DNA from 4 places in the Rhizobium sp. N122 genome. Region 4 is predicted to be linked to each of the others. Evidence: predicted binding sites of a transcription regulator. Region 4 holds the regulator's gene; each other region holds the start of a gene.
What was found. Region 4 encodes LexA, which represses DNA repair genes until DNA is damaged. Its sites were predicted from a motif close to TGTTCNNNNTGTGTTCNG; they were not measured.
Positions count from the first base shown of each region.

Region 1: ATY75_RS24555 (PA0069 family radical SAM protein) is a predicted target of LexA. The motif match lies at 4,874-4,891, and genes of this name have one in related genera.
Region 2: ATY75_RS03565 (putative DNA modification/repair radical SAM protein) is a predicted target of LexA. The motif match lies at 3,496-3,513, and genes of this name have one in related genera.
Region 3: ATY75_RS20250 (ImuA family protein) is a predicted target of LexA. The motif match lies at 1,865-1,882, and genes of this name have one in related genera.

Region 1 covers NZ_LOKU01000043.1:2,429-9,751, forward strand. The annotation lists gene ATY75_RS24525 (AtpZ/AtpI family protein) at 1-60, shown strand, start outside; gene ATY75_RS24530 (F0F1 ATP synthase subunit A) at 124-876, shown strand; gene ATY75_RS24535 (F0F1 ATP synthase subunit C) at 945-1,172, shown strand; gene ATY75_RS24540 (F0F1 ATP synthase subunit B) at 1,250-1,873, shown strand; gene ATY75_RS24545 (F0F1 ATP synthase subunit B) at 1,877-2,368, shown strand; gene ATY75_RS24550 (ribonuclease HII) at 2,652-3,341, opposite strand; gene ATY75_RS34730 (hypothetical protein) at 3,492-3,638, shown strand; gene ATY75_RS24555 (PA0069 family radical SAM protein) at 3,649-4,806, opposite strand; gene ATY75_RS24560 (glycosyl transferase) at 4,945-5,463, shown strand; gene ATY75_RS24565 (hypothetical protein) at 5,858-6,172, shown strand; gene moaB (molybdenum cofactor biosynthesis protein B) at 6,191-6,742, opposite strand; gene ATY75_RS24575 (4-(cytidine 5'-diphospho)-2-C-methyl-D-erythritol kinase) at 6,742-7,323, opposite strand, start outside.
Region 2 covers NZ_LOKU01000003.1:132,715-140,037, forward strand. The annotation lists gene ATY75_RS03550 (dicarboxylate/amino acid:cation symporter) at 144-1,478, shown strand; gene ATY75_RS03555 (glycosyltransferase family 4 protein) at 1,690-2,748, opposite strand; gene greA (transcription elongation factor GreA) at 2,776-3,252, opposite strand; gene ATY75_RS03565 (putative DNA modification/repair radical SAM protein) at 3,519-4,751, shown strand; gene ATY75_RS03570 (UdgX family uracil-DNA binding protein) at 4,751-6,202, shown strand; gene carB (carbamoyl-phosphate synthase large subunit) at 6,318-7,323, opposite strand, start outside.
Region 3 covers NZ_LOKU01000028.1:35,702-43,024, forward strand. The annotation lists gene ATY75_RS20245 (DNA polymerase Y family protein) at 1-1,139, opposite strand, end outside; gene ATY75_RS20250 (ImuA family protein) at 1,060-1,821, opposite strand; gene ATY75_RS20255 (cupin) at 2,321-2,839, shown strand; gene ATY75_RS20260 (hypothetical protein) at 3,020-4,600, opposite strand; gene ATY75_RS20265 (hypothetical protein) at 4,597-6,228, opposite strand; gene ATY75_RS20270 (SDR family oxidoreductase) at 6,225-6,974, opposite strand; gene ATY75_RS20275 (FAD-binding oxidoreductase) at 6,971-7,323, opposite strand, start outside.
Region 4 covers NZ_LOKU01000027.1:6,425-13,747, reverse strand. The annotation lists gene ATY75_RS19845 (ComEC/Rec2 family competence protein) at 1-1,556, shown strand, start outside; gene lexA (transcriptional repressor LexA) at 1,537-2,256, opposite strand; gene ATY75_RS19835 (VOC family protein) at 2,453-3,346, shown strand; gene kdsA (3-deoxy-8-phosphooctulonate synthase) at 3,346-4,191, shown strand; gene eno (phosphopyruvate hydratase) at 4,333-5,607, shown strand; gene ATY75_RS19820 (septum formation initiator family protein) at 5,744-6,064, shown strand; gene pdhA (pyruvate dehydrogenase (acetyl-transferring) E1 component subunit alpha) at 6,210-7,256, shown strand; gene ATY75_RS19810 (pyruvate dehydrogenase complex E1 component subunit beta) at 7,273-7,323, shown strand, end outside.

The DNA of each region.
Region 1 (7,323 bases), on a different contig from region 4:
GTGCTGCGTTCTGCGGGGGTGGTGGCCCATCCCCTGGACGACAAGGACGGCAAGAAATAAGGACCGGTTCCCGGTCCAGTGCAATGACCCCGCGTCCTGCGGGCCAAAGAGAGAGAACAAGCGGTGTCTAACGATCCGACTCATCAGTTCCTGATCCATAAGATTGTGCCGATCGAAATCGGCGGAATTGATTTTTCGTTCACCAATGCATCGCTTTTCATGGCCGCTTCGGCTGCCGTTGCCGTCGGCTTCCTCTATTTCGCCACCTCGAATCGCGCCATCGTTCCGGGCCGTTCGCAGTCGATTGCGGAAATGTCCTATGAATTCATCGCCAACATGCTGAAGGAAGGCGCCGGCAAGCAGGGAATGAAATTCTTCCCGCTGGTCTTCTCGCTCTTCATGTTCGTGCTGACGGCGAACCTGCTCGGCATGTTCCCGTATTTCTTCACGGTGACGAGCCAGATCATCGTTACCTTCGCCCTCGCTTTGCTCGTCATCGGCACCGTCGTCGTCTACGGCTTCTATAAGCATGGCTTCGGCTTCCTCAATCTCTTCGTGCCGCACGGCGTGCCGGGCGCGCTGCTGCCGCTGGTGGTGGCGATCGAAATCATCTCCTTCCTGTCGCGTCCGATTTCGCTCTCGGTTCGTCTCTTCGCCAACATGCTCGCCGGTCACATTACCCTCAAGGTGTTCGCAGGCTTCGTCGCCTCGCTCGGAACCCTGGGTGCTCTCGGCGTCGGCGGTGCCGTTCTTCCCCTCATCATGACCGTCGCCCTGACCGGTCTCGAGTTCCTCGTCGCCTTCCTTCAGGCTTACGTCTTTGCGGTGCTGACTTGCATGTACCTCAACGACGCAATCCATCCGGGCGGGCACTAAGGATAACGACATCGACGTCTCCAGGGCGTCAGTCATTCGCCGCAACAACCATTTCAAAGGAGTTCAACATGGAAGCGGAAGCAGCAAAGTACATCGGTGCAGGCCTGGCTTGCTTTGGTATGGCCGGTACGGCTCTCGGCCTCGGCAATATTTTCGGCAGCTACCTCTCCGGCGCACTGCGCAATCCGTCTGCCGCTGACAGCCAGTTCGGCCGTCTGGTATTCGGCTTCGCCGTTACGGAAGCTCTGGGCATCTTCTCGCTGCTCATCGCTCTCCTCCTCCTCTTCGCCGTCTGATATCGGTGAATAGATGGATCACGGCCTGCGACCGCAAGCCGTGATCCTTTGCATTTGCAGTCCACCTGGAGGTGAGCATGTTTTTTGTGACCCCGGCTTACGCTGAAGAAGCACCGGCGGCAGCGACGGGTACGGATGCGCATGCCGCTCCGGCCGCAGGCGAGGTCCATACCGAGACTGGTGTTGCCGGAGGCGAACACGCCCGCGGCCCTTTCCCGCCTTTCGATTCGACGACCTTCGCATCCCAGCTGCTCTGGCTGGTGATCACGTTCGGCGTCTTCTATTTGCTCATGCAAAAGGTCATCGCGCCGCGCATCGGGACGATCCTCGATCAGCGTCACACGCGCATCTCCCAGGATCTGGAAGAAGCCGGCCGCCTGAAGGCGGAAGCCGACGCTGCCGTCCAGACCTATGAAGGTGAACTGGCCGCTGCCCGCGCCAAGTCCAACGCGATCGGCGCCGCTGCCCGCGACGCCGCCAAAGCCAAGGCTGAGGAAGATCGCCGCGCTGTCGAGGCAAGCCTGTCTGAAAAGATCAAGGCTGCCGAGCTCCGCATCGGCGAGATCAAGGCCAAGGCTTTCGCCGACGTCGGCACTATTGCCGAGGAAACCGCGGCTGCCGTGGTCGATCAGCTGATCGGCGGCTCCGTCGCCAAGGCCGATGTCGCCGCTGCCGTTGCAGCCGCCAAGAAGGAGGCGTGATCGATGGAATTTGCCTTTGACGCGACTTTCTTCGCCTTTGTCGGCCTCGTCCTGTTCCTGGCGCTGGTCGTTTACCTGAAGGTTCCGGGCATGATGGCGCGCTCCCTCGACGACCGCGCCGACCAGATCCGCAACGAACTGGCTGAAGCCAAGCGCCTGCGCGAGGAGGCCCAGCACCTGCTCGCCGAATACCAGCGCAAGCGCAAGGAAGCGGAAGCCGAAGCGGCCCATATCGTTGCCGCCGCCGAGCGCGAAGCCGAAATGCTGACCACTGAAGCAAAGAAGAAGACGGAAGAATTCGTCGCCAACCGCACGGCGCTTTCCGAGCAGAAGATCAAGCAGGCAGAGGCCGAGGCGATGAAGGCGGTCCGTTCCGCCGCCGTCGATCTCGCAATCGCTGCCGCTGAAACGGTGCTCGTCAAGCAGGCTGATGCCAAGGTCCAGTCCGAGCTCTTCGGCAATGCCGTCGGCCAGGTCAAGACGCGGCTCAACTGAGCGGTATCGAATGGAATTGGAAAGGCCGGGCATGTCCCGGCCTTTTCTTGTTGATGGTTCTTTTTATGAAATCCGAGCCGTGCGCGCGCCGGCTTGAAGACTGCCCCTCACCCTAACCCTCTCCCCGTAAACGGGGCGAGGGGACGTGCCCTGCGAGAGGTGGGTGAGGGCCGAGAGGTTGCGGCATATCCCTTCGCCCCGTTTACGGGGAGAAGGTGCCGGCAGGCGGATGAGGGGCAGGCTCTCGGCGCCAGAGCGCAAAGACCATTTCGTTGCCGCAGACCTATTCCGAAATCAGTTCGTCCATCTCAGGACCGCCCTCGACCTTGCGCAGCGGCCGAAAGCTCATCCGGTGCAGGGAGCAGGGGCCGAGCTTTTCGATGCCGGCGCGGTGCTGCGCCGTGCCGTAGCCGACATGGGCGGCAAAGCCGTAATCCGGAAAGACGTGATGCGCGCGCGCCATCATCCGGTCGCGTGTGACCTTGGCGACGATCGAGGCGGCGGCGATCGAGACCGAGCGGGCATCGCCCTTGACGACAGCCTGCCCGGGGCAATCGAGGCCGGGCGGCACGTCGAGCCCGTCGGTCAGCACGTAGCTTGCCGGTATGGCGAGGCTGCAGATGGCGCGACGCATGGCGTCGAGACTCGCTTTGCGGATATCCGTCTCGTCGATGCGCGTCGAGCTGGAGGAGGCGATCGAAACCGTGGCGGTCGCCAGGATCTGCGCGAACAGTTCCTCGCGCCGCTGCGCCGAAAGCTGCTTGGAATCGTTCAGACCCTCCGGGATGCGCTTTGGGTCGAGGATGACGGCGGCCGCGACAACAGGCCCGGCCAGCGGCCCCCGGCCTGCCTCGTCGGCGCCGGCGACCGGCCAGTGGCCGGCCTTGCGGGCCTTGAGCTCCAGCCGGAAGTCCGGCACCAGGGGAGCCGCTTGGAAAAGCTGGGGAGAATCGGGTGGCGTGCGAGGTCTCATGCGGCTGAACCTCGCACGCCAACCCGATTGCCCGCAAGTCCCCGATCAGGGCGGCGGTCGGGGACCGGGTCCGGCGGATGGTGGCGGTCGGTGCCATCCGCGGGAATTGCGCTCGGGGCTCGAAAACAGGGCGGTTTTTCTGAGCAGCCGATGCGCAAGCTTCAAGCAATTCCTGGAAAAGCGCGGCACCATTTTCCATCCGGAATTGCGCAAAAAGTCAAAAAAACAATTCCAGGAAAACTGCGGCGCGGTTTTCCCCAGGCAAAGCGCGAAGCGCTTTTGCCAAGAATTGCTTAAAGAACAAAGCCTAGAGCAGCGACAGCTGCACGCCGCTGCCATCCGGCGGCACGAACAGATCGTCGCGCAGCGGCATGCCGCGCCGCGTCAGGCCGAAACGCCTGGCGGCCATTTCAAAGCGCCGGGCGATCTGCCAGGCATAGGGACCGGCGCCCTTCATGCGCTTGCCGAATTCGGCATCGTAATCCTTGCCGCCGCGCATCGAGCGCACCAGCGACATCACATGCCGGTAGCGATCGGGATAATGCTGCAGCAGCCAGTCGCGGAAGAGCGGGCTGACCTCGAGCGGCAGTCTCAGGATGACATAGCTCGCCTCGGCGGCGCCGGCCGCCTTGGCCGATTCGAGGATGCGCTCCAGCTCATGATCGTTCAGCGCCGGGATCAGCGGCGCAGCCATCACAGCCGTTTGGATGCCCGCTTCCGACAGCGTGTGAATGGTCTCCAGCCGCCGCGGCGGCGTCGCGGCGCGCGGTTCCATCGTCCGGGCAAGCTTGCGGTCGAGCGTGGTCACGGAGATACCGACACGCACCAGGTTCTTCGCCGCCATCTCCTGCAGAATGTCGAGATCGCGCAGGATCATCGCTGACTTGGTGACGATCGAGACCGGATGATTCGCCTTGTTCAACACCTCGAGAATGCCGCGCATGATGCGCCATTCCTTCTCGACCGGCTGATAGGGGTCGGTATTGGTTCCGATCGCGATCGCCCGCGCCTTGTAACCCGGCTTGGCAAGTTCGCGCTCCAGCAGTTTTGCCGCATCCGGCTTGGCAAACAGCTTCGTCTCGAAATCGAGCCCCGCCGAAAGACCCATATAGGCATGCGTCGGCCGGGCGAAACAATAGATGCAGCCATGCTCGCAGCCGCGATAGGGATTGATCGAACGGTCGAAGCCGATGTCGGGCGATTCGTTGCGGGTGATGGCCGTGCGCGGTTTCTCGATCTGCACGTCCGTCTTGAACGGCGGAAGCTCTTCCAGCGTCTGCCAGCCGTCGTCGAAGGTCTCGCGCTGGAGCGCCTCGAACCGTCCTGACGGGTTCAATCCCGCCCCGCGCCCGCGGCGCCGGTCGACCTCGATCCTCAGGCCGGAGGACACGATCATCGCATCGGCAATATCTGCCGTATTGGCAGGCGCGAATGCGGCCTGCCCTGCCAGGGACTGCTCTCTCATCGGATTCTCCCGCGGCAAAAGCCATCGCTTCCGCCCGTTTTGATGATTAAATTCCTATCCGCAAAATAAGAACAATGCAAGAACAAAATACGGAAAACGCCGCTGGCAAAAATTTGTGCGGCGCATTATGAATGACCAATGTTGACGGTTGTTCTCGAATGCCGGGATCAGGAATCTGAGCTGGCCCAAACTCTATCGGTATTGGTGGCAGGTGCCGTGGAGGGGCTCGTCAGCGATGTGATCGTGCTCGATCATGGATCGCGCGACGGCACCTCGCGGGTCGCCGACGCCGCCGGCTGCCGGTTTCTTTTACAATGGGATATCAAGGACATCCTCCGCTCCGCCCGCGGAGAATGGCTGCTCTTTATCGAGCCGGGCGCCCGGCCCCAGGCCGGCTGGATCGACGAGATCGCCGAATATATGGCGCTCAACAAGCTGCCGGCGCGCTTCAGCGCCTCGCGTGGCTATCGGCGCCCGTTTTTCCAGCGCGTCGGCCGGGCGACGCCGCCGCTGGAGCTCGGTCTGCTGATGCCGAAGAACCAGGCGCTCGCCGCCGCCCAAAGCGGCATGGCCCTTGCCGAATTCGCCAAGGGTCAGAAGCCGCGCAAGCTGGCCAGTGAATTGATTCCTTCCTGGGTGGCGCGCGTTGCTCGGTAAGCTTTCCGTCATCCACGGCTGGCCGGTTCGGACCGCCCAAAAACCCTCCCCACAAGGGGGAGGGACTAAGATGCCGCACCGCTTCACATAAACTCTATCGTATCAATCCGGTGAACGGTAACAGCCAGCAAGTCCTCTGCTTTTGGTCGCCGCCGGACACCACAGCTTAGCCCCTCCCCCTTGTGGGGAGGGGTTGGGGAGGGGTTTTCACCAGGTGAAACATCCTCCATCATCGCGCAAAGATGGCGCCCAATAGGATTTCGCGCTATAATTCACCCATGGCGCCGTCGAAGCGCCTCGCTTCGCAACGGATGGCCATGAATGCCGGTGGACGGCAGAACAGGTCGGCGACAATCTCCTCTTCTGCCGGGTTCCCGGCGAAAGGAGGTGCGTCATGGTACGCAATATGGTTTACGGCCTGCTGGCGGTCATATTGCCGACATTGGTGATCGCGCATCCGCATTCGGCAGCATCGCAGACGATGCTCAGTTGCGCAGGCCGATCCGATGTCGTCAATTTCCTCGACAAGAACTTCGCTGAAAAGCTGACAGCGGTCGGACTGGTCAACCAGAACGCCGTTCTCGAGGTCTATGCCGCCGAAAGCGGAACCTGGACACTCGTCGTCACGGATGTCCACGGCATCAGCTGCATCCTGCTGTCGGGTGACAGCTGGGAAACGATGCCGGCTCTGCCGGGCCTTGCCACCTAGCGGGCCGGGTTAGGCCGCCTATTTTGTCGCGCCGCGCTTAAGATGCTCGTCCAGGCGCGGCATGATCTCGACGAAATTGCAGGGAACGCTGCGGTAGTCGAGCTGCCCTTTCAGAATGCCGTCCCAGGCATCCCGGCAGGCGCCGGGCGAGCCCGGCAGCGCAAAGATGAAAGTGGCGTTGGCGACGCCGGCCGTGGCGCGAGACTGGATCGTCGCCGTGCCGATCTTCTCATAGGAAATACGGTGGAAGACGGCGGAAAAGCCATCCATGCGCTTTTCGAACAAAGGCTCCAGCGCCTCGGGCGTCACATCGCGGCCGGTAAATCCGGTGCCGCCTGTGGTGATGACGACGTCGATCTCATCCCGCTCGGTCCAGGCCTTCACCCGTGCGGCGATTTTTTCGCGGTCGTCCGGCTCGATCGCGCGGTCGATCAGCCGGTGGCCTGCTTCCGCGATCCGCTCTGCCAGTGTGTCGCCTGACTTGTCCGTCTCCGGCGTGCGCGTATCCGAGACGGTGAGGATCGCAATGCCGACGGCGATGAAGGGCCGCTTTTCGTCCAGTCCTGCCATCACTTGCCTCCCGAAACGGTTTCCGTCGCCTGGAAATACCAGTCGGGCCGCTCGTCGTGAAGAGCTGTCGCCGCATCTTGCGCCGCCGCCATGCTCGCAAAGATGCCGAAACAGGTGGCGCCGGAGCCGGACATGCGGGTGAACAAAGCGCCGCGCGCCCGCAGCATCGCCGAGATGACCGCAATCTCCGGCATCAGCTCGCGCGCCGGCGGCTCCAGGTCGTTGCGGGCAGCAGCTATCACGTCAAGCCAGTCGGCACTCCCGGCAAGAGCCGGAGCGAGGCTCAGAGCCGGATTGTTCTTTGCCGCCAGCCGGCGGAAAACCTCGGGTGTCGACACCCCTTTCAACGGATTGGCGAGCACCATGGCAAAGGCCGGCAGATCAGGCACGGCTGCGATCTCTTCGCCGATGCCGCGGGCAATCAGCGGCCGGCTCTCAAGACACATCGGCACATCGGCGCCGAGCTGCAGCGCCATGCCGGCGAGCGCCTCCGGTGGCAGGCTCATGCCCCAGAGCCGCATCAGCCCGCGCAGCGCCGCGGCCGCATCGGCCGAGCCGCCGCCGATGCCGGCGGCAACAGG
Region 2 (7,323 bases), on a different contig from region 4:
CATGTGAAATCAATTACTTAATTGGATGACTTCAAACTGGCACGGTGATTGCGAAGGAGAAGGCAACAACGGCTGAGCTGTTGGATTGAAGCGAACGGCTCGGGAGGCCGGAGTTGTTCCGGACGAGCCTTAAGGAGGACATCATGATCGCAGCACCATTGGATGCAGTCGCAGAGAGCAAGGGCAAGAAGCCCTTTTATTCCCATCTTTACGTTCAGGTTCTCGCCGCTATCGCCGCGGGTATCCTTCTCGGCCATTTCTATCCCGAACTCGGCGCCCAGTTGAAGCCGCTCGGCGATGCCTTCATCAAGCTCGTCAAGATGATCATCGCCCCGGTCATCTTCCTGACAGTGGCGACCGGCATTGCCGGCATGAGCGACCTGAAGAAGGTCGGCCGCGTCGCCGGCAAGGCGATGTTGTATTTCCTCACCTTCTCGACATTGGCGCTCGTCATCGGCATGGTCGTCGCCAATGTCGTCCAGCCCGGCGCCGGCATGAACATCGATCCGGCATCGCTGGATCCTGCCGCCGTCGCCACCTTTGCCACCAAGGCGCATGAACAGAGCATAGTAGGCTTCCTCACCAATATCATTCCGTCGACGATCGTCGGCGCTTTTGCCGATGGCGACATTCTACAGGTGCTGTTCTTCTCGGTGCTCTTCGGCGTCGCGCTCGCCATGGTCGGCGAAAAGGGCGAGCAGGTCGTCAATTTCCTCAACGCCTTGACGGCTCCGGTTTTCAAGCTCGTCGCCATCCTGATGAAGGCCGCCCCGATCGGCGCCTTCGGCGCCATGGCCTTCACGATCGGCAAGTACGGCATCGGCTCGATCGCCAATCTCGCCATGCTGATCGGCACCTTCTACATCACCTCGCTGCTCTTCGTTCTCGTCGTTCTCGGCGCCGTCGCCCGCTATAACGGCTTCTCGATCCTGGCGCTGCTGCGCTACATCAAGGAAGAGCTGCTGCTGGTGCTCGGCACGTCGTCGTCGGAGGCCGCCCTTCCGGGCCTGATGAACAAGATGGAGAAGGCCGGCTGCAAGCGCTCGGTCGTCGGTCTCGTCATCCCCACGGGCTATTCCTTCAATCTCGACGGCACCAACATCTATATGACGCTGGCGGCGCTGTTCATCGCCCAGGCAACCGGCATCAATCTGTCCTGGGGTGACCAGATCCTGCTGCTGTTGGTGGCGATGCTGAGCTCCAAGGGTGCCGCCGGCATCACCGGCGCCGGCTTCATCACCCTTGCCGCCACGCTTTCCGTCGTGCCTTCCGTGCCGGTTGCCGGCATGGCGCTCATCCTCGGCATCGACCGCTTCATGTCGGAATGCCGGGCGCTGACCAACCTCGTCGGTAATGCCGTGGCGACGATCGTCGTGGCGCGCTGGGAAAACGAACTGGATACGGCGCAGCTTGCCAGAGCCTTGGGCGGCCAGGCAGAAGAGACGGCTCCGGCCGGCGGACTTCAGCCGGCGGAATAATCAGCCACTCGCTAGTCGCGGATATTTGCAACGGCCCGTCATCCGGCGGGCCGTTCGCTTGTCAATAGATCTCGTTCTCTACTCGACGTCATCCTCGGCCTTGTGCCGAGGATCTGCTGCCCTATCGACCGGAGGCAGATGCTCGGGACAAGCCCGAGCATGACGGAGGAGGGGGTGGCTGTCCTTTTCAACAGGCCGCTTCTCGCTCCGCTCAGCCGCGGTTGTCGCTAAGAAGACGGTCGTAAATGGCGCAGATGGCGGTTGCTTCCTTCTCCAGGGCAAAATTCGCCCTGACGTGGCGCAGGGCATTCTCGCCATGCGCGATCGCCAGACCGGGATCGGCGATATAGGGCGCGATCGCCCGTGTCAGTGCTTCGCCATCGGCGGCGACGACGACCGAGCCGGTCTCGCCTTCGGCGATCAGTTCGGCATAGGCGCCGGCGTCCGATGCCACCACCGCCGTCCGCGACGCCATGGCTTCGAGCGGCGTCAGCCCGAAACCCTCGTTGCGGGAAGGGGCGACGTAAAGCGTCAGGCGGCGATACCAGACCTTGATATCGGGCACTTCGCCGAGGAAGAGGATACGGTCACCGAGGCCGGCCGCCGCGACATCGGCCTTGAGCTTGTCTGCGAAGGCCGTGTGCTCCGCCGTTACCCGGCCGGAGACGACGGCCGTCCATTCGGGGTGCTGCGGCAAGAGTTCGATCATCGCCCGGACGAAGAGATCGGTGCCCTTCTGATGGCGCACGCGGCCGAAACAGCCGACGAGGTGGCGGCCGGGCAGGCCGGTCGCAGCAATACCGTCTTCCGCCGTTTCCGGCGGGTGGAACAGGGAGAGATCGACGCCGTGCTGGATGACGGTGTGCGGTACCTCGAGGAAGGAGCCGGACCGGTCGCTGGTTGCGATCACCGCATCCATGCGGCGGATCAGCCATTTCGTGTAGGCGGTGTGGCGGCGTTGCGCGGCCGAGGTGAAGACCAGCTTCAGCGGCATACGCAGGAGATGGCGAAGCAGGATGCCAACCGCCATCTCATTGTTGCGGCGGGCGTGCCAGACACGCCGGCGCCGGCGGGCCGGCGGGCGCCAGAGACCAAGGAGCTGCGACCATCGCAGCTTCGGCAGGTCTTCCGGCAGGCCGGGGCCGAGGGTTGCGATCCTGACGCCGAGCCGGATCTGGCAGGGGATGAGCTGGACGATGGTCGACGTGACGCCGGAGAGCCGGCGCTTGAAATTGGGCGCGATGATCTCGACGTCACGCATATCAGGCAAGGGATGGGTCTCGTCTGTGGCGGGCGATCAGCCCCAGGAAACCTGGAGGATTTCGTAGGCCTTGGAGCCGCCCGGCGCGTTGACCTCGATGGAATCGCCGACTTCCTTGCCGATCAGCGCGCGCGCAATCGGAGAGGAAATGGAGATGCGGCCGGCTTTGACGTCGGCTTCCTGGTCGCCGACAATCTGGTAGGTCTTTTCTTCCTCGGTGTCCTCGTCGACGAGCTTCACCTTGGCGCCGAACTTGATCTTGTCGCCCGACATCTTGGTGAGGTCGATGACCTCCGCGCGCGCCGTCAGGTCTTCCAGCTCGCTGATGCGGCCTTCATTATGGCTCTGGGCTTCCTTGGCGGCGTGATATTCGGCGTTTTCGGAAAGGTCGCCATGAGCACGGGCTTCGGCGATCGCCTCGATGATTCGCGGGCGCTCCTCCTGCTGACGCCAGCGCAGCTCTTCCTGCAGCTTGACGAAACCACCCTGTGTCATCGGTACCTTATCAACCATTTTTCTGTCCTTCACTCCCTGTATCCGCCAGCCCTGCTTGACGCAGTCCGGCACACACAAAAGAAAACAGGTCCCGAAGGGGAGCTTCGGAACCGTGCCACAATCCTAGTTAAGTGCTTATAGCAGATCGCCAAGGCCGATTTCCAGAAAATTCGCATGGACGAAATGCAAGCCGCCCCGACAGCCGGTGTCCCGCCGAAAAACGCGGTCAAGGCGGGGATGATCGCGGTTGACTTTGCGCCATAGAACATATAGTGAACACACTAATGAAGAAGTCGCTAACAGAACGCTTGGCAATCCTTTCAGATGCCGCCAAATATGATGCTTCCTGCGCCTCCAGCGGCACGGTGAAACGCGATTCGGGAACAAGCGGCGGGCTCGGTTCGACCGAGGGATCCGGCATCTGTCATGCCTATGCGCCGGACGGGCGGTGCATCTCGCTTCTGAAAATACTGCTGACCAATTTCTGCATCTATGACTGTGCCTATTGCGTCAATCGTTCGTCGAGCAATGTCGAACGGGCGCGCTTCACGCCCGCGGAAGTCATCTGGCTGACGCTGGAATTCTACCGGCGCAACTATATCGAGGGGCTGTTCCTGTCCTCCGGCATTATCCGCTCTTCCGATTACACGATGGAAGAGATGGTCCGCATTGTCCGCGAATTGCGCGTGACCCATAATTTTCGCGGTTATATCCATCTGAAATCGATCCCCGAGGCTTCGCCGCGGCTGATCGAGGAGGCGGGGCTTTTTGCCGACCGGCTGTCGCTCAATATCGAGTTGCCGACGGATAACGGCATCAGCCGCTTCGCGCCGGAAAAGAAGCCTGCCAATATCCGCCGATCGATGGGCGATCTGAGGCTGAAGATCGAGGCCGCAGGCGAGCCGACGCTGCGCACGAAGAAGCGTCAGCGCTTCGTGCCGGCCGGCCAGAGCACGCAGATGATTGTCGGCGCCGACGGCGCGAGTGATGCGACGATCCTTGCGACCAGCGGCCGGCTTTACAGCAGCTACGGCCTGAGGCGCGTTTATTATTCCGCCTTCAGCCCGATCCCGGATTCGTCGAAAAACCTGCCGCTGATCAAGCCGCCGCTGATGCGTGAACACCGGCTCTATCAGGCCGACTGGCTCTATCGGTTCTATGGTTTCGGCATCGACGAGATCACCGCCAGCCAGACGGACGGGATGCTCGATCTGAACCTCGACCCGAAGCTTGCCTGGGCGCTCGCCAACCGCGCCGAATTTCCGGTCGATATCAACAAAGCCGAGCGGGAACGCTTGCTGCGCGTGCCCGGTCTCGGCACCAAGACCGTCAAGGCGATTGTTTCGGCCCGCCGTTTTCGCCGCCTGCGGCTCGACGATCTCTCGCGGCTCGGCATTTCGATCAAGAAGGTACAGTCCTTCATCTCGGCGGAAGGCTGGTCGCCGCGCCGGCTGATCGACCGCCCGGACCTTCGCGCCATGTTCGAGCCGAAGCCTGAACAATTGTCGTTGCTATGATGCGCCGGGTCGTGCTTGCAGGACGGGGCGACCTTGCCGAATGGCGTGATGCCGCGCGCGCCTTCGCGGCCGCCGGCATAGTGCCCGAGGAGATCGACTGGCGGGAAAAAAGCGCGGAGGCCGATCTTGCATTCCAACGCGACGCCATGCCGCCGGCGCCTGTGACACGCAAGCCGATGACGGTGCCGCCGGCCTTTATCGAGCTTGCGGAGACGGTGCTTTGCCATTGCGACCCGGCGCGCTTCTCGCTGCTTTACCGGCTGCTCTGGCGGCTGCAGCTGGACCGGCAGTTGCTTGAGGTGGCCTCCGACGAGGATGTCGTGCGGGCCCGGCTGATGGCAAAAAATGTGCATCGCGACGCCCACAAGATGACGGCTTTCGTCCGCTTCAAGGAGGTCGGCGCGGTTTCCTCAGGACGGCGAAAATTCATCGCCTGGTTCGAGCCGGACCATCATATTGTCCGGCGTACCGCGCCTTTTTTCCAGAGGCGCTTTACCGACATGGACTGGCTGATCGCCACGCCCAAGGGCTCGGCGGCCTGGGACGGCGAACGGCTGACGATGAACGACGCGCCGTGCGAGAAGCCCAATCTCACCGATGCCACCGACGATCTCTGGCGCACCTATTATGCGAGCATCTTCAACCCGGCGCGGCTGAAGCTGAAGGCAATGCACGCGGAAATGCCGAAAAAATACTGGAAGAACCTGCCGGAGGCCGATCTCATTCCGGGTCTGATCGCATCGGCCGAAAGCAAGGTGCGGGAGATGGCGGCAAGGGAGGCAACGCAATCGCTGCCCTTTCACGACCGGCTGCAGCAGGCGGCGCGCAACCTTCCCACAGAACCCGAAGCGCCGGCCGGCACGCTGGAATCCCTGCGCGCCGAGGCTGCCGCCTGCACCCGCTGTCCGCTTCACGCCAAGGCCACGCAAACCGTGTTCGGGGAGGGGCCGCGCGATGCGGCGGTGATGTTCGTCGGCGAGCAGCCGGGCGATCAGGAGGATATTTCAGGGCGCCCTTTCGTCGGGCCGGCCGGCAAGCTTTTCGATCAGGTCATTGCGGAGGCGGGCATCGACCGTTCGATGGTCTACGTCACCAACTCAGTCAAGCATTTCAAATACGAGCCGCGCGGCAAGCGGCGCATTCACCAAAAGCCCAATATGGGCGAGGTCAAACATTGCCGCTGGTGGCTGGATCAGGAGCTGACACTCATCAAGCCGAAGCTGATCGTCGCCATGGGGGCGACGGCGCTTGCGGCGCTGACCGATATGAAAGAGCGCCTGCAGGACGTCAGGGGAACGGCGATGGCGATCGAAGGGGGGCGTACGCTCTTCGTGACGGTGCATCCCTCCTATCTTCTGCGCATTCCCGACGAGCGGCTGAAGGTGGAGGAGATGGCGCGCTTTCGTCAGGATATGTTGGAGATTCATCGGCTTATGACGTCAGCCGGATAAAGTGATTCCGCTTTAAGTCCCGTCACCGCTCATCGAGCGGTGACGCTGTTCTTTGTTTTTTGCGCAATTCCGGACGCAAAACCGCGGGCGCAGATTTGCTGGAATTGCTTCAACCTCAGGCGAAGTAGCTCTGCAGCGGCCGCACTTCGAGATTGCCGGCCTTCAGCGCCTTGATCGCCTGGGCGGCTGCTTCGGCGCCGGCCATGGTCGTGTAGTAGGGCACCTTCTGCATCAGCGTCGCGCGGCGCAGCGATTTCGAATCCGAAATCGCCTTGTTGCCGTCGGTGGTGTTGATGACGAGCTGGACCTGGCGGTTGCGGATCGCGTCCTCGATATGCGGACGGCCTTCCAGCACCTTGTTGATCTTGGTGGCGGTGATGCCGTTTTCGCCGAGGAAGCGGGCGGTGCCGCCGGTTGCCAGCACCTTGAAGCCCTGTTCGACGAGAATGCGGATCGCCGGCAGCACACGCGCCTTGTCCTCGTCGCGGACGGAGACGAAGACGGTGCCGTCACGCGGCAGTTCGACGCTGGCGCCGAGCTGCGACTTGGCGAAGGCCAGCGCGAAATCGGTATCGAGGCCGATGACTTCGCCGGTCGAGCGCATTTCCGGGCCGAGCAGGGTGTCGACGCCAGGGAAGCGAGCGAAGGGGAAGACGGCTTCCTTGACGGCGATATGCGTGAGCTTGCGCGGATCGGGCTTCTGGCCGTAGGCGGCAAAGGTCGCATCGAGTTTTTCGCCGGCCATGACGCGGGCGGCGATCTTGGCGATCGGCGCGCCGATCGTCTTGGCGACGAAGGGCACGGTGCGCGAGGCGCGCGGATTGACTTCGAGAACGTAGACGGTGCCGTCCTTGATGGCAAACTGGACGTTCATCAGGCCGCCGACATTGAGCGCCTTGGCCATCGCCTTTGCCTGGCGCTCCAGCTCGTCGAGCAGTTCGACGGGCAGCGAGCGCGGCGGCAGCGAGCAGGCGGAGTCGCCGGAATGGATGCCGGCTTCCTCGATATGCTCCATGATGCCGGCGACATAGACGTCGGTGCCGTCGGAGAGGCAGTCGACGTCGACTTCGATGGCGTGGCTGAGGTAGCTGTCGAAGAGCAGCGGGTTCTTGCCGAGCAGG
Region 3 (7,323 bases), on a different contig from region 4:
GCCACCGGCGCGACACGGAAAATCCGCTGACCGCCGCGGTTTCCCAGCACGTCAATGAGCGGCGTCACGTCGGTCACCTGTTCTTCGATCAGGGAGGAAGCCGACTGCGCCTCAACGAGCGGTTCGGCGACGATTGCCGCGAGGCTCAGCTTCTCGATGCCGAAGCCCGGCTCGATCTTCTCGATCCGGTCGCGGAAAAGTTTTGTCAGCCAGGCGATATCTCGGGCGGGCTTGGCGGTGCCCGCCCGAAGCGACTGGATTGTGTTGTCGACGCGGTGGACGATCAGATCGGCGCGCCGCACGCCAAGTCCTCGTTTCTCGAGCTCCAGACAAAGCTGCCGCACCAGGCGGCCCACATATTTCTCGATCGTCTCCGGTGCGCCGATCGGTTCGGCAAAGGATTTTTGGACCTCGACGAGATCCGCCGGTCGGATCGGGTCGATGGGCTCGGCGAGCCGGCCGTACATCTGATCGAGCCGGCGCCCGACCTCGGGCCCAAAACGCAGCGTCAGCGGCGCCCGCGGCGTCACTGCCAAATCGCCGACGGTGGCGAAGCCGAGGGTTCTGAGGCTCGCGACGATCTCGGCCGGCAGCCGCAGCGAGGATAGCGGCAAACGGTTTACGGCCTTGGCGGTCTCGCCGCGCCGGACGATGACCGTCTCGCGATCCGTGGACCGGGCAAGCGCATGCGCCGCACCCCAGGTGTCGGCGATCGCCGCGCGCGCGGCAAGACCCCGGGCGCGGAAGCGGTTGACGAGACCGGAGAGCATCAGGTCCTCGCCGCCCTGCAGATGATCTGCGCCTTCGGTATCCATGACGATGCCATCAGGGGGATCCATGGCGACGACGGGAGAATGTTGCGACAGTGCCCAAAGCGTCAGCCGTTCGAGTGTCGCGAGGTCGGCCGCCGGATCGGCATCCACCATCGTCAATCCCTGAACCAGCGCCTGCGCCCTGGCGGCCGGCATGCCGACGCGTAAGCCCAGTTTTGCAGCGGCCCGGTCGGCCGCCGCCACCCATCGCTTCGACCCGCTCCTGGCGATCGCCACCAGCGGCGTGTCAAGGCTGAGCGAAGGATCGGCGCGCCTGATCCGGTCGGTCGGCAGCGTCGGAAGAAAGACAGATACGACCCTTGCCATCACATGCTCCGATAATGAATTCTCCTCCCTCGCCTGCCCTGACCCTCATGAGCTCCGCCAGCCATCGCGCGCGGCCCACGCCCGGCACGGGCAACGGCTCGGATGGCAGCACCGAGATCCGCCAGCGTGTCGCCGCGGCCGTCGGCATGCCGAAATCGGAGGCTTCCGTCTGGCGCCGCCATCGACGGATCACCAGGCCCAATGTGCCGGACTTTTCCGCGGCAAGCTGCAGCCGGCGCGATGCCGTCATCGGCAGGCGCACCAGTTCGGCGACGACGGTGCCGAGGCCGCCATAGCGCAAAGCCTCTTCGAAGCTTGCGAGTACCGTCTCTTCCTTGTCGCACTCGACGAAGATAACGCGATCGGGGTGCAGCCCGACCTGGGCAAGTGCTGGAAAGAACAGATCGAAGCGGGTGAGGCACCAGACCACCTTGCCGGTGGTACGGGCCGCGATACCGCCGATGAAGAGGGCCGCGGCCGCGCCGTCTATCGCGCCATTTCCGCCTCCGGCGACTTCGTGCAGCGCACCGAAGGCAAGGCCACCTCCCGCCAGCTGCGCATCGATCTCACCAACACCGAACGGCAGGACGCTGCGGCGGCGCGAACCGGCACCTTCCAGGCTGGCGATTTTCTCGCGCAACTCATCCAGAAGAGCATTCGAAATGGCGGCTGATGTAGGCATGATCTCCTTTGGAGCACCGGTTTCTACTTGAGAGGTGCAATTATGTTCTCTATTTGTTCTCAAGGCGAAAACGAGTCAATGCGCACCCAACGCGCTTAAGTTGAGCGCGTCGAGGTAAACAGCGGATTCCCCGAGCGGATTCAACTCGATGACGGATTGAAATTTTTTTCGGATGGCGCAATCGCAGCTAGGAGCGTCCGACCTCCCAGCTGGCCGCGATCAATATATCTGCATGCCGCGCCGCCCCAACCTCGAAGATATCCTGCGTGGTCGGGTACGGCTAAAAAGCTGCCCGCCTTTTTGAGCCCCGGCAGGCCGAGCAAAGGCATCCGGTCAGGGATCACCTTGCTGAAACAGGGAACTGCTGGAGCCTGCCAAAGTTAGTTTTGTGAAGCTATGGCGGAGTTCGATAGGAACCACGTCGAAATCCTTAGGACATCAGCATCTGGCTTGGCGGCGAGCTCGTCGCGACACTCGATGAATAAAATGGGAGTTCCGCATGGAGACCGAGACGATAATTTTCCAGCCGAGCGACTGGGTCCCGAACAATCCCCGCCTTCCTGTATTGCTTTACCGGGGACTGGTAGCCAATGATGGGGCTATTGATTTCCAAGGACGCTTCGCGGCAAACGGCTGGACAGGCATCTGGGCAAACGGTGTGTTCGACTACCAGCACTTCCACTCCGGCGCCCATGAAGTGTTGGGAGTCGCCCGTGGTACCGCAACGCTGCTGATTGGCGGCCCAGACGGCCAGGCGCTGGCGGTGGCGGCGGGAGATTGTTTGGTATTACCAGCCGGCACAGGCCATCAAAACCTCGGCTGCTCCGCTGACTTCCGAGTTATCGGCGCCTATCCTGACGGCCAGGATGCCGACATTCAAACATCGGCTGCTTCAAGCGATATGCTGTCCAAAATATCGGCAGTACCCTTGCCCGCCACCGATCCCGTTGAAGGATCGTCGGGATTTCTCATTGAGGCGTGGCGCCAACCATCCGCGTGCCGCACCGCAAAATCATGACAGGCAAGACGCGCCGCCTCGAGCAGGGGCTGCCAAAGACGCGAGCGAAATATTTCGCACGGCCCGCCGTTTTAGAATCTTCCGTTTTTGGCGTCCGCAGCGAAGTGAGTGATGAAGCGAATTCCGCCGCTCTTCCTGCACTGCCAGGTTCATTTCGCGCGCACGACGATCTGCTCCAGCTTAGGGAGCTTTTTTGCGATAAATGCGCCAATCCGCCGTCTCCCGCACGAGGTCATAGTGGCGGGCTATATAATGCGCATAGACGTCCCGCATGCCGTTCCCTGTCCAGATTTCGATGGGCCACTTCGGATCGAGGATCAAGTCCACGTCGGCAAACATCTTTTCCGCCACCGGATGATATTCCTGCCCAAGAGTGCGACCCCAATGATACCAGGCACTGTCGCCGGCCGGCGGCGTCAGTCGCAGCCCCGCGGAAAATGGATTGACGAAGTCCAGAACGGCGACACGCTGAGATTTCCCATCCAGTTGCGAAAGAGCCGCCGACGCGTCGGCAAGCGTTCGGTTGTAGTCCTGGAAATATTCATATTGGCCGGCGCTCCACATCTTCACCAGGCGGACCCCGGAGAAGGCGGGCAGCGGAATAGCGTCGCCTCGCCCGCCAGCGGCATAATAGGCATGAATGGCAAGCGACGCGGCATTGCCGACCGCGGCCGGGGTGAGCAGGAATGCTAAGAGTAGCGGCAGGGCGATCCGCGCTCTTCCATACCGGGAAGGAAGCTCTGCGCGAAAGAAACATGCCGACAACACGGCAGCGCTCGCGCCAAGTGTCACAATCCCAAAGAATTGGAAGTTCTGCGAGATCAGAAGGATCCCGGTTGTGATGCAGAACCCCACGAAGAGCAGATGCCGATAGGTTGGCGTCAGGATGAGAAGGATGACGGCGACAGCCAGGTAAGCAAGAAGGTCGACGAAGTTACCCCGTACCACGTGACCGATAGCCGTCATCGTCGGGAGACCGCCGCTGTTCTTCCCCGCAAGACTGATGTCGAGGAGGTAGTTGACCCCTCCGCCCCAGAGCGTCTCCGTCGCGAGGATGCTGGCAGCGACGATCCCAAACGCGAGCGCCACCCAGCCGATCTGGCGCCGGTCAAAAAGCATGAACATCAGAAAGGCGACGCCCACCACTCCATATGTGATCTTGGTGTAAAGCATCAGCAGCACGAGGAAGCTGGCGCACGTGGCGTCCGCGCCTTTGCGGTTTGAGGCGCCTGGCAACCGGCGCAGGTACATAACCAGCAGCAAACTGAGTGACGCCCAGCCGATCCGGTTGTAGAACATGGCAAAGCTGAGTTCCCCGATCCGTTCGCCAGGGTTTGCAGGAGCCGCGAGCACCAGAAGCAGACAGGTTGCCAGCGGCAGCCCAATCGCCCAATGCATCCGGCTGCCGACGATTCCTGCGGCGACAAGCGAAAATAGCAGGATCAGCAGAGACATTCCCACTGGCATTGCCGCCCCCATGCTACCGGACAAAGCGTAACCGACCGCCGGGATATAGAATGTGAGCGGCCCGAGAGACGTATGGAAATCAACGTTCGGAATCTGTCCAGCCGCAATCCGATAGGCACCATCAAGGAAAACGAAAAGGTCATTGACGTATCTGGTTGTGACTGTTGCGCCGGGCAGAGCCAGGAAGGCGGCAAGAAACAATCCAATGCTGGGGACAACGGCACACCACCAGTTCAACTGGACGGCGGGTCGCGGTGTATCTTTCTCCGTGATCGCTCTCGATGCTTGTGTCACCGTGCCTCACTTTGCGCCTTTGCCTGGCGCCATTGGTAAACCGTCCATTCGGATGTCTTCCGCACCACATCGAAGTTCGCCGAAAGGAACGGGCCATATAGCTCCTGCAGCGGCAGGCTGTTGATACCTGTCTTTGGCACCATGACGATCGTGACGTCGGCAAAGAGCACGTCCGGCGGGATGTAAGACCGTTGATTGATGTTGCGGTTCCAGTGAAGCCAGGCAGTATCGCCGGCGGGCGGGCGAATGCCGAGTCCGGCCGAAAATGGGTTTGCGAAATCCAGGACAAAAACTCTTTCGGCTGGAACCGGCAAAGACTGGAGAAGCGCGCCACCGCTGACAATGTCATCAAGGTAGCGCCTGATGAAATCGGGCTCCCCGCCAGGCGGATCGACTTCCCGGACATCAGCAAATCGCGGCAGCCCGAGAGGCTGCCCCGCCTTCTCGGCCGCGAGGGCCGTATGCAGGACGAGGGCCGCGCTGTGGTGCACGATCGGAGGCAACAGGAACAGGATAACCATTAGCGGCAGGGCGCCCGCAGAACGAGCTGAGCGTCCTGTTGGTCCGCCGTCCTGGCCCGGTTGAAGCCAGGGCGTCTTCTGGGCCAGCGCGGTTGCCCCGCAATAGAGCGTGATGATGCCCCAGCTGTGGGCGTTCTGATTGATGAGCGCGACGCCCGCGCCTAAGCAAAACCCACAGAAGAAAAGATCTCGCAGGCTGCGGCTTTGCCAGATGGCGAGCGAAGCGACGGCAGCGAATACGGCGAGATCGGATATATTTTCGCGCAAATTTTTTAGAATGCTGCCGACATCATGACCACCGCTGACGCGGGCGGCCGCCCGCAGATCCTCGATGTGCTGGGCAGTTCCGCGCCAGAAGAACTCGATGGCGACCATCGCCAGTCCCGTCAGCAGCAGAGCCGTCACGCCCCAGCGGCGTTGCTGCCGATCCGACAAAATGATCAGGATCAGCCCGGTGCCCGCAAGACCGTAGGTCACCTTGGTGTAGAACGAGACAAGCAGAAGAAAGGCGGCTCCGAGAGCATCGGCACTATCATTGCGCCTGCTAGATGACTGCGGTGCCAGATACATGACCAGCAACAGGCCGAGAGCGACCCAACCGATGCGGTTATAGAACATCGCGAAGGAAGGATACCAGATGGAGCTGCCAAGATTGATCGGAGCTGCAAGAATGAGAACAAGGAATATCCCGAGTGCGGCGGCCAAAGACGTGCCCAGACGCGACACAAGGATGCGGATCATCGCGGGGATGAAAGCGACGAGCACGATCGCCATCCCCAGTGGTACGGCAGCTCCAAAATTTCCGGACAGAAAGTATCCCGCAGCCGGAATGTAAAAGACGAGTGGCCCGAGCGCCGTGTGGAAATCTCGGTTCGGCACCTGGCCCCAGGCGATGCGATGCGCGCCGTCGATAAAGATCAGAACGTCATTGATGAAGGCGGCATTGATGGTCCTGCCCGGCAGTGCCAGCATGGCTGCACAGGCCAGGGCGACGACGATGATTGCAAGTTCCGCCGACAGGAACCGCCGTACCCAGGCTGCGGATCGTCTGTGGGCACCACCTCTGGCTCCGATTGCGTAGGCGGCCTGATTGGTGGGTTTCGTCACAGCCGCAACCTCTTGAAGATGGACTCAGGGATTGACCTGATTACCGTCATGAGCGGTCGCCATATCCCCCTGACGTAGACCACGTCACTGCGGCTACCGCCCTCGGCGACCGCGAAGATCTTTTGCGCCACCTCCTGCGGTTCGGCCGTAAGAAGCGGCGGGAGCCTCATTCCGTCCGTCATCCGCGTGCGAACAAAGCCTGGCTTCACGGTCAACACGCGCACTCCCGAACGGGACAGCCTGTTCCTCAGGCCTGACAAGAACGCGGTCAAGCCGGCTTTGGCGGCGCCATACACGTAGTTCGACGCCCGTCCGCGATCGCCGGCGACAGAGCTTGTTCCCACGATCGTGCCCGATCCGCGCGCCGCAAATCGCTCAGCCAGTAGACCGAGGAGCAAAGCCGGCCCCTCGAAGTTTGTCCGCATGACCATGGCGGCGTATTCGAGCTCCTTTTCAGCCCGAGACTGCTCACCAAGTTCGCCGACGACGCAGATCACCGTGTCAGGCAAAGGTGACAGGGCACCGAGGAAGGCCTCGAAACGAGCCGTCTGGAGGATATCCAGCTCATGAACCGTGACAGATGCGCCCGTGCGCGTAGCGATGTCGTCGGCTTCACGTTGGACGGCCGCGTGCGCCCGTCCGGCCAAATGGATGTCCCATCCTGCCTCGCCATAATAGCTTGCCGTCGCACGGCCTATATCAGAGGTCGCCCCGATCATGAGCAGTGTCTTGCCGATCCGCTTCATATGCCGAGCCTTTTTGCCAAACGGGAATTGAAACGACGGTCGGCTCCGGTTGCTCTTCGCAGCTCTTTGAACGCGTCCAGTCTGGGGTAACCGCATTCGAACGTAAGGCGGGACTGGCGCGCGTCTTTGGCCAGATAGAGACGCCCCCCTGCCTTGACAACCAGCTCATCGATTTCGTCTAGCAGCCGCAACACCTCCAGCGTGGCTGGGAGGTCGACCGCGAGCGTATAGCCCGGCGCAGCAAAAGAAAGCAGACCCGCACTGCCTCGCAGCCTTTTCAGAACGGCAAGAAAGGAGCCTTTGCCCGACTGCGCAAAGCGGTCGAGGATGCTCGAGAGGACCTGGAGCG
Region 4 (7,323 bases):
CCGCCGCCCTGGTGACCGACGAGCGGCGCGCGATCTCGAATGCGACGACGGAGGCGCTGCGCCAGTCGGGCCTCGCCCATATCGTCGCGATCTCGGGTCTCAACATGGCGCTGTCGGCCGGCATCTTCTTCGTCGGCTTCCGGATGCTGCTCAGCCTCTTTCCGGGCGTCGCCCAAGCCTATCCGACAAAGAAGATCGCCGCCGCAGGCGCGCTCATCGCCGTCACCGCCTATTACCTGATCTCCGGATTCGGGGTCTCGGCCGAACGCGCCTTCATCATGATGGCCATCATGCTGATCGCCGTCTTCTTCGATCGGCCGTCGATCAGCCTGCGCAATGTCGTTCTCTCGGCGCTTGTCATCATCGCCATTTCACCCTCCGAAGTGCTGGGCCCGAGCTTCCAGATGTCCTTTGCCGCGACATTGGCATTGGTATCGGGCTATCAGTTGTGGAAGGACCGGCGCGTCCGCGAAAACGCGTTGCTCAAGCTGCCGATCTTCCGGCCGGTCGTTGCGGTCGCCGGTTTCTTCGGTGGCGTCCTGCTGACGTCGCTGATCGGCGGTTTTTCCACGGCGCTGTTTTCGATCGAGCATTTTCATCGGTTGACGGCCTACGGCCTGCCGGCAAACCTCGCGACGATGCCGATCATCTCGTTCATCGTCATGCCGGCCGGGCTGCTGGCAATGTTGCTCATGCCGTTCGGCCTGGACGCTCCGCTCTGGGAGGTGGTCGGCTTCGGCCTCGATCTGGTGATCGCTGTCGCCAAGACGGTGTCCGGCTGGGGCGGCGATATCGGCGTCGGCCGTTTGCCCGCCTGGTATTTCGCCGTCGCCGTGGCCGGCTTCCTGCTGCTGACACTGCTGCGCACCCGGCTGCGCCATGCCGGCACATCGACCCTCGCCGTCTCGACGCTCTTCCTGCTGGTTCTGCCGGTCCCCCGGCCGCCGGATCTGGTGATTTCGGAGGATGGCAGTCTGGTCGCGCTCGTTGCAGTGGCGGCAATGGCTTCCAACCGCGAAAACCCGCCGGATTTCATTTTCGACCAGTGGCAGAGAGCACTGGTCCTGCCGACACATCATCCACCGAAGATGTTGGAAGGCCCTGCTATCCCGCCGGAGGGAGAAGACCGCCGCGTCAGGCTTTCCCACGATCAGCAGATCGAAGCGAGGACGGCGATGCGGGCGGCGGCGGGCGGTGAAACAAACCGCTTTTCCTGTGTCAAAAAGGCCTGGTGCACATCAAGGCTTGGCAATGGGCGCGTCGTCACCGTCATCGACAATGCCGCCTATCTCGGTCCGGCCTGCGATGCCTCCGATATCGTCGTCACGTCTGTCCGCCTGCGTTTCAATAGCTGCCGCTCGGGCGCGACGCTCTTTACCGGTGAGACGCTACGCAGGACCGGTTCCGTCGAGCTGCGCTTCGCGGACGCCGGCCTGGAGGTCGCAACCGCATTCGAGAGCCTGTCGCGGCCGTGGATACGCCATCGCGCCTATGACTGGCGCAGCAATAGTTTCGCCGAAACCGGCCCGTCCAGCGTCAGTGATAGCGGCGAATGAGACCGACGAGCTTGCCCTGCACCTTGACGCGGTCTGGCCCGAAGATCCGGGTCTCATAAGCCGGGTTGGCGGCTTCAAGCGCGATCGAGGCGCCCTTGCGGCGGAAGCGCTTCAGCGTCGCTTCCTCGTCATCGACGAGGGCGACGACGATGTCGCCGGGACTTGCCGTGCTGCCGTTGCGGATGATCACCGTGTCGCCGTCGAAGATGCCGGCGTCGATCATCGAATCGCCTTTGACCTCCAGCGCATAATGCTCACCCGAGCCGAGCATGTCGGCGGGAACGACGATGTCGTGGGTGTTGTTCTGGATCGCCGAAATCGGAACGCCGGCGGCGATTCGGCCCATGACCGGCACCGAGACCGAGTTGCCGTTGTCGGCGACGGGTTTTGCGGGTGCGGGGGCGGCGACCGGCTGGGGCTTGCCGAGGCTGCCCTCGATGACGCTCGGCGAAAAACCACGCCGGGGCTGAATGCTGGGGCTATAGGCCTCCGGAAGCTTGATGACCTCGAGCGCCCGGGCGCGGTTCGGTAGGCGGCGAATGAAGCCGCGTTCCTCAAGCGCCGTGATCAGGCGATGAATGCCGGATTTCGAGGCCAGATCCAGGGCGTCCTTCATCTCGTCGAAGGACGGTGGAACGCCGGATTCCTTCATGCGCTCATGAATGAAAAGGAGAAGCTCCTGTTGTTTGCGCGTGAGCATCGGCGTGTGACCCCTGATTGAAACAAATCCAGAACAGACACTATATGTTCCATATGTGTTCCGCAAGTAGCTAAATTTCCGTAAAACTTGGCGCCAACTCGTTGAGATTTTTATTTTCATTCGCCGGATCGGCGCCATGTCTTGCATTGAGGAAGGCGCCGTCGCACATCTCTTCGCAATTGCAGGAGGGGATATCATGAACACGAATTCCGCCAAGCCGCACCCACTGGATCATGTCGTGCTGCCGGTCGTCAATATCGATCTGGCGCGCGAAAGACTCGGCAAGCTCGGCTTCACCGTTGCGGCCGATGCCCGTCATCCCTTCGGAACGGAAAATGCCTGCGTCTTCTTCGCCGACAAGACCTATCTGGAGCCGCTCGGTATCGCCAGCGTCGAGGAGAGCGAGTCCTCGGCGCGGCAAGGCAATGTCTTCACCGCCCGCAACCGGGCCTTCCGCTTCCGTTGCGGCGATGAGGGGCTTTCGGCCGTGGTTTTCGGCACCGAGGATGCCGGCCTCGATCATCAAAGCTTCATTTCAGGCGGATTGAGCGCCGGCGAGATGCTGGAGTTCAGCCGGCTGATGAAAATGCCGGACGGTTCCAAAGGCATCGGCAGCTTCAAACTGGCCTTTGCCGCGGATCTGCGGGCACCCGATTTCTTTCTCTTCACCTGCCAACGCATCAATCCATTGCCGGCCGACCGCGGCGCGCTGGAGACACATGCCAATGGCGTGACCGGCATCGCCGAGATCGCGCTGTGCGCGCCTGATGCCTCCGCCTTCGCCGGTTTCGTCAGCCTTGTCATGGCGCAGTCGGCCGTCGAGAAAACCAGTTTCGGCGTCAATATCGCGGCGCCGAATGCGAAAATCAGCCTGATGACGCCGGAAGGGCTGGAGGCCTATTTCGAGTTTGCCATCTCATCCGCCGACCGCGGCCTGCGCGGCCGGGCCATCCGCTTCACCGTCGCCGATCTTGCCGTGACAGAAGCGCATTTGGCTGCTAACGGAGTGACCTACACGCGCAAGAACAATCGTATTCTGGTGAAGCCGGCGCCCGGGCAGGGCACGCTTTTCGCCTTCGAGGAAAGATGATGAGCACTGATACGAATTCGGAAGTCAGGATCGGCGCGGGCGCAGGCCAGGTCACCTTTTCCAATACCGGCCGCCTGTCGCTGATTGCCGGCCCCTGCCAGATGGAGAGCCGCGACCATGCCTTCATGGTTGCCGGCACGCTGAAGGAGCTCTGTGCAAAGCTCGGCATCGGTCTCGTTTACAAGAGTTCCTTCGACAAGGCGAACCGCACCTCGCTGTCGGCAGAGCGCGGCATCGGCCTTGAAAAGGGCATGCAGGTCTTCGCCGATCTCAAGAAGGAGTTCGGCTTTCCCGTCCTGACCGACGTTCACACCGCCGAGCAATGCGCCGAAGTGGCAAAGGTGGTCGATGTCCTGCAGATCCCGGCCTTCCTCTGCCGCCAGACCGACCTTCTGATCGCCGCCGCCGAGACCGGCCGTGCCGTCAATGTCAAGAAGGGCCAGTTTCTTGCCCCCTGGGACATGAAGAACGTGCTGAAGAAGCTCAACGCCAGCGGCAATCCGAACGTGCTGCTCTGCGAACGCGGCGCCTCCTTCGGCTACAACACGCTGGTTTCCGACATGCGCGCATTGCCGATCATGGCGTCGATGGGTGCGCCGGTCATTTTCGATGCGACCCATTCGGTGGCGCAGCCGGGCGGACAGGGGGAATCCTCCGGCGGTCAGCGGGAATTCGTGGAAACGCTGGCGCGCGCGGCGGTGGCGACCGGCATTGCCGGCGTCTTCGTCGAGACCCACCAGGACCCCGACAACGCACCGTCCGACGGCCCGAACATGGTCTACCTCAAGGACATGCCGCGGCTTCTGGAAAAGCTGCTGGCCTTCGATGCCGTCGCCAAGGGCTGACAGTCAAAAGCCTGACATGTTCGTGTTATAGCGACGATCGGACATGCAGGTCGAAGGTGCAGCAATGCGCCATTGTAATTTGCACGCCTTCGATTATGACAGGCTTCGAACGATTGATCACCCACCGAGCAGGAAGAACCGATGACTGCAATCACCGATATCATCGCCCGCGAGATTCTCGATAGCCGTGGCAACCCCACCGTCGAAGTCGACGTCTATCTCGAAGACGGCAGCATGGGCCGCGCGGCCGTTCCCTCGGGCGCTTCGACCGGCGCCCATGAGGCGGTCGAGCTGCGCGACGGCGGCAAGCGCTACCTCGGCAAGGGCGTACAGAAGGCGGTCGATGCCGCCAATACCGAGATCTTCGACGCGATCGGCGGCATCGACGCCGAAAACCAGATCCAGATCGACAACATCATGATCGAGCTGGACGGCACGCCGAACAAGTCGCGCCTCGGCGCCAACGCCATCCTCGGCGTCTCGCTCGCCGTCGCCAAGGCTGCCGCCCAGGCCTCCGGCCTGCCGCTCTACCGTTACGTCGGCGGCGCTTCCGCAAGTCTGCTGCCGGTGCCGATGATGAACATCATCAACGGCGGCGCCCATGCCGACAATCCGATCGACTTCCAGGAATTCATGATCCTGCCGGTCGGCGCCGATACGATCGCCGAAGCCGTACGCATGGGCTCGGAAGTCTTCCACACGCTCCGCAAGGAACTGGCCGCCCAGGGCCACAACACCAATGTCGGCGACGAAGGCGGTTTCGCACCGGGCCTGAAGAGCGCTTCGGAAGCCCTCGATTTCATCATGAAGTCGGTCGAGAAAGCCGGCTACAGGCCGGGCGAGGACATCTACCTCGGCCTCGATTGCGCCTCGACGGAATTCTTCAAGGACGGCAAATACGTTCTCGAAGGTGAAGGCCGCACGCTCGAATCGGGCGCCATGGCCGAATATCTGGCCGAACTTGCCGCCAAGTACCCGATCATCTCGATCGAAGACGGCATGGCCGAAGACGACTGGGACGGCTGGAAGACGCTGACCGACCTCACCGGCAAGAAGACCCAGCTCGTCGGCGACGATCTCTTCGTCACCAACTCCGCCCGTCTTCGCGACGGCATCCGCATGGGCGTCGCCAACTCGATCCTCGTCAAGGTCAACCAGATCGGTTCGCTGACGGAAACGCTCGACGCCGTCAACACGGCGCATAAGGCTGCCTACACCGCCGTCATGTCGCACCGCTCCGGCGAAACCGAAGATTCGACCATCGCCGATCTCGCGGTCGCCACCAACTGCGGCCAGATCAAGACCGGCTCGCTGTCGCGTTCCGACCGGCTCGCCAAGTACAACCAGCTGATCCGCATCGAGGAAGGCCTCGGCCCCCAGGCCCAGTATGCCGGCCGCTCGATCATCCGCGGCTGATCGAATCTGCTTTCGACAATTTGACCCGCGCCCCTCCCGGCGCGGGTTTTTTGTTGGCCGTTTTTACGGTCAACGAACGGTTAATCTCTGGGCGTTATGCTGAACGAATTGGTAATGCGTTCAAGAGCATGCGTGTATGTGGACAAAGCATCATAAGAAGAGAAAATTCGGCCGCTTCGTCATTCCGGCCATGACGGTCGCCTTCCTCTCCTATTTCGGCTATCATTGCATTCACGGCGATTACGGCCTGCGCGCAACGGAGACGTTCGAGCACCAGCGCGTCGCGCGTGAAAAAGAGCTTGCGATCTTGAAGGCGAAGCGCGAACATCTGGAAAATCAGGTCGCGCTGCTGAGTGATGGCTCGCTCGACAAAGATATGCTGGACGAAAAAGCGCGCTATCAGCTCAATATGTCGCGCGCGGACGAGATCGTCATATTCAACCATTATTCCAATTAACCGGAATTAGGTTAATTTGAATTTTCTGCGTATTTCCAATAGTTTAGTGCCGAATACGAGCCATGCAATTATGGCATTGCTGTGGTCGTGTTTCTTCCCTATGGTACGCGGCACCGAGAACCGACAAACCATAGGGGAGGGTTGAATGGCGCCGCGAAAGACCGCGACGGTTTCCAGCCGGAAAACATCAGCAAAACCTGCAGCGAAAGCATCGAACGGAGGCCCTGTCGCCGACTTCGATCGCGACGAGGAGCTCAAGGCCTATCGCGAGATGCTGCTGATCCGCCGCTTCGAGGAGAAGGCCGGCCAGCTTTACGGCATGGGTTTCATCGGCGGCTTTTGCCACCTCTACATCGGTCAGGAAGCTGTCGTCGTCGGCATGCAGATGGCGCAGAAGGAAGGTGACCAAGTCATCACCGCCTATCGCGACCACGGCCACATGCTGGCCACCGGCATGGAAGCGCGCGGCGTCATGGCCGAGCTGACCGGCCGCCGCAGCGGCTATTCCCACGGGAAGGGCGGCTCGATGCACATGTTCTCGAAAGAGAAGCATTTCTACGGCGGCCACGGCATCGTCGGCGCCCAGGTCTCGCTCGGAACCGGTCTTGCCTTCGCCAATCATTATCGCGGCAACGGCAACGTCTCGATCGCCTATTTCGGCGATGGCGCCGCCAACCAGGGCCAGGTCTACGAGAGCTTCAACATGGCGGCTCTTTGGAAGCTGCCGATCGTCTATATCGTCGAGAACAACCGTTACGCCATGGGCACCTCGACGGCCCGCGCCACTGCCCAGTCGAACTATTCGCTGCGCGGATCCGGTTTCGGCATCCCCGGTATTCAGGTCGACGGCATGGACGTGCGTGCCGTCAAGGCGGCCGCCGACGAGGCGCTCGAACATTGCCGCTCCGGCAAGGGCCCGATCATTCTCGAAATGCTGACCTATCGCTATCGCGGCCACTCCATGTCCGATCCGGCGAAATATCGCTCGAAGGAAGAAGTGCAGAAGATGCGCTCCGAGCAGGATCCGATCGAGCAGGTCAAGGCGCGCCTCATCGAAAAGGGCTGGGCCTCCGAAGACGATCTGAAGGCGATCGACAAGGATGTCCGCGACATCGTCGCCGACAGCGCCGATTTCGCCCAGGCCGATCCGGAGCCGGATGCATCCGAGCTCTACACCGACATTCTGCTCTAATCGGGGGAGGGAACCCATGCCTATCGATATCCTCATGCCCGCCCTCTCTCCGACGATGGAAGAAGGC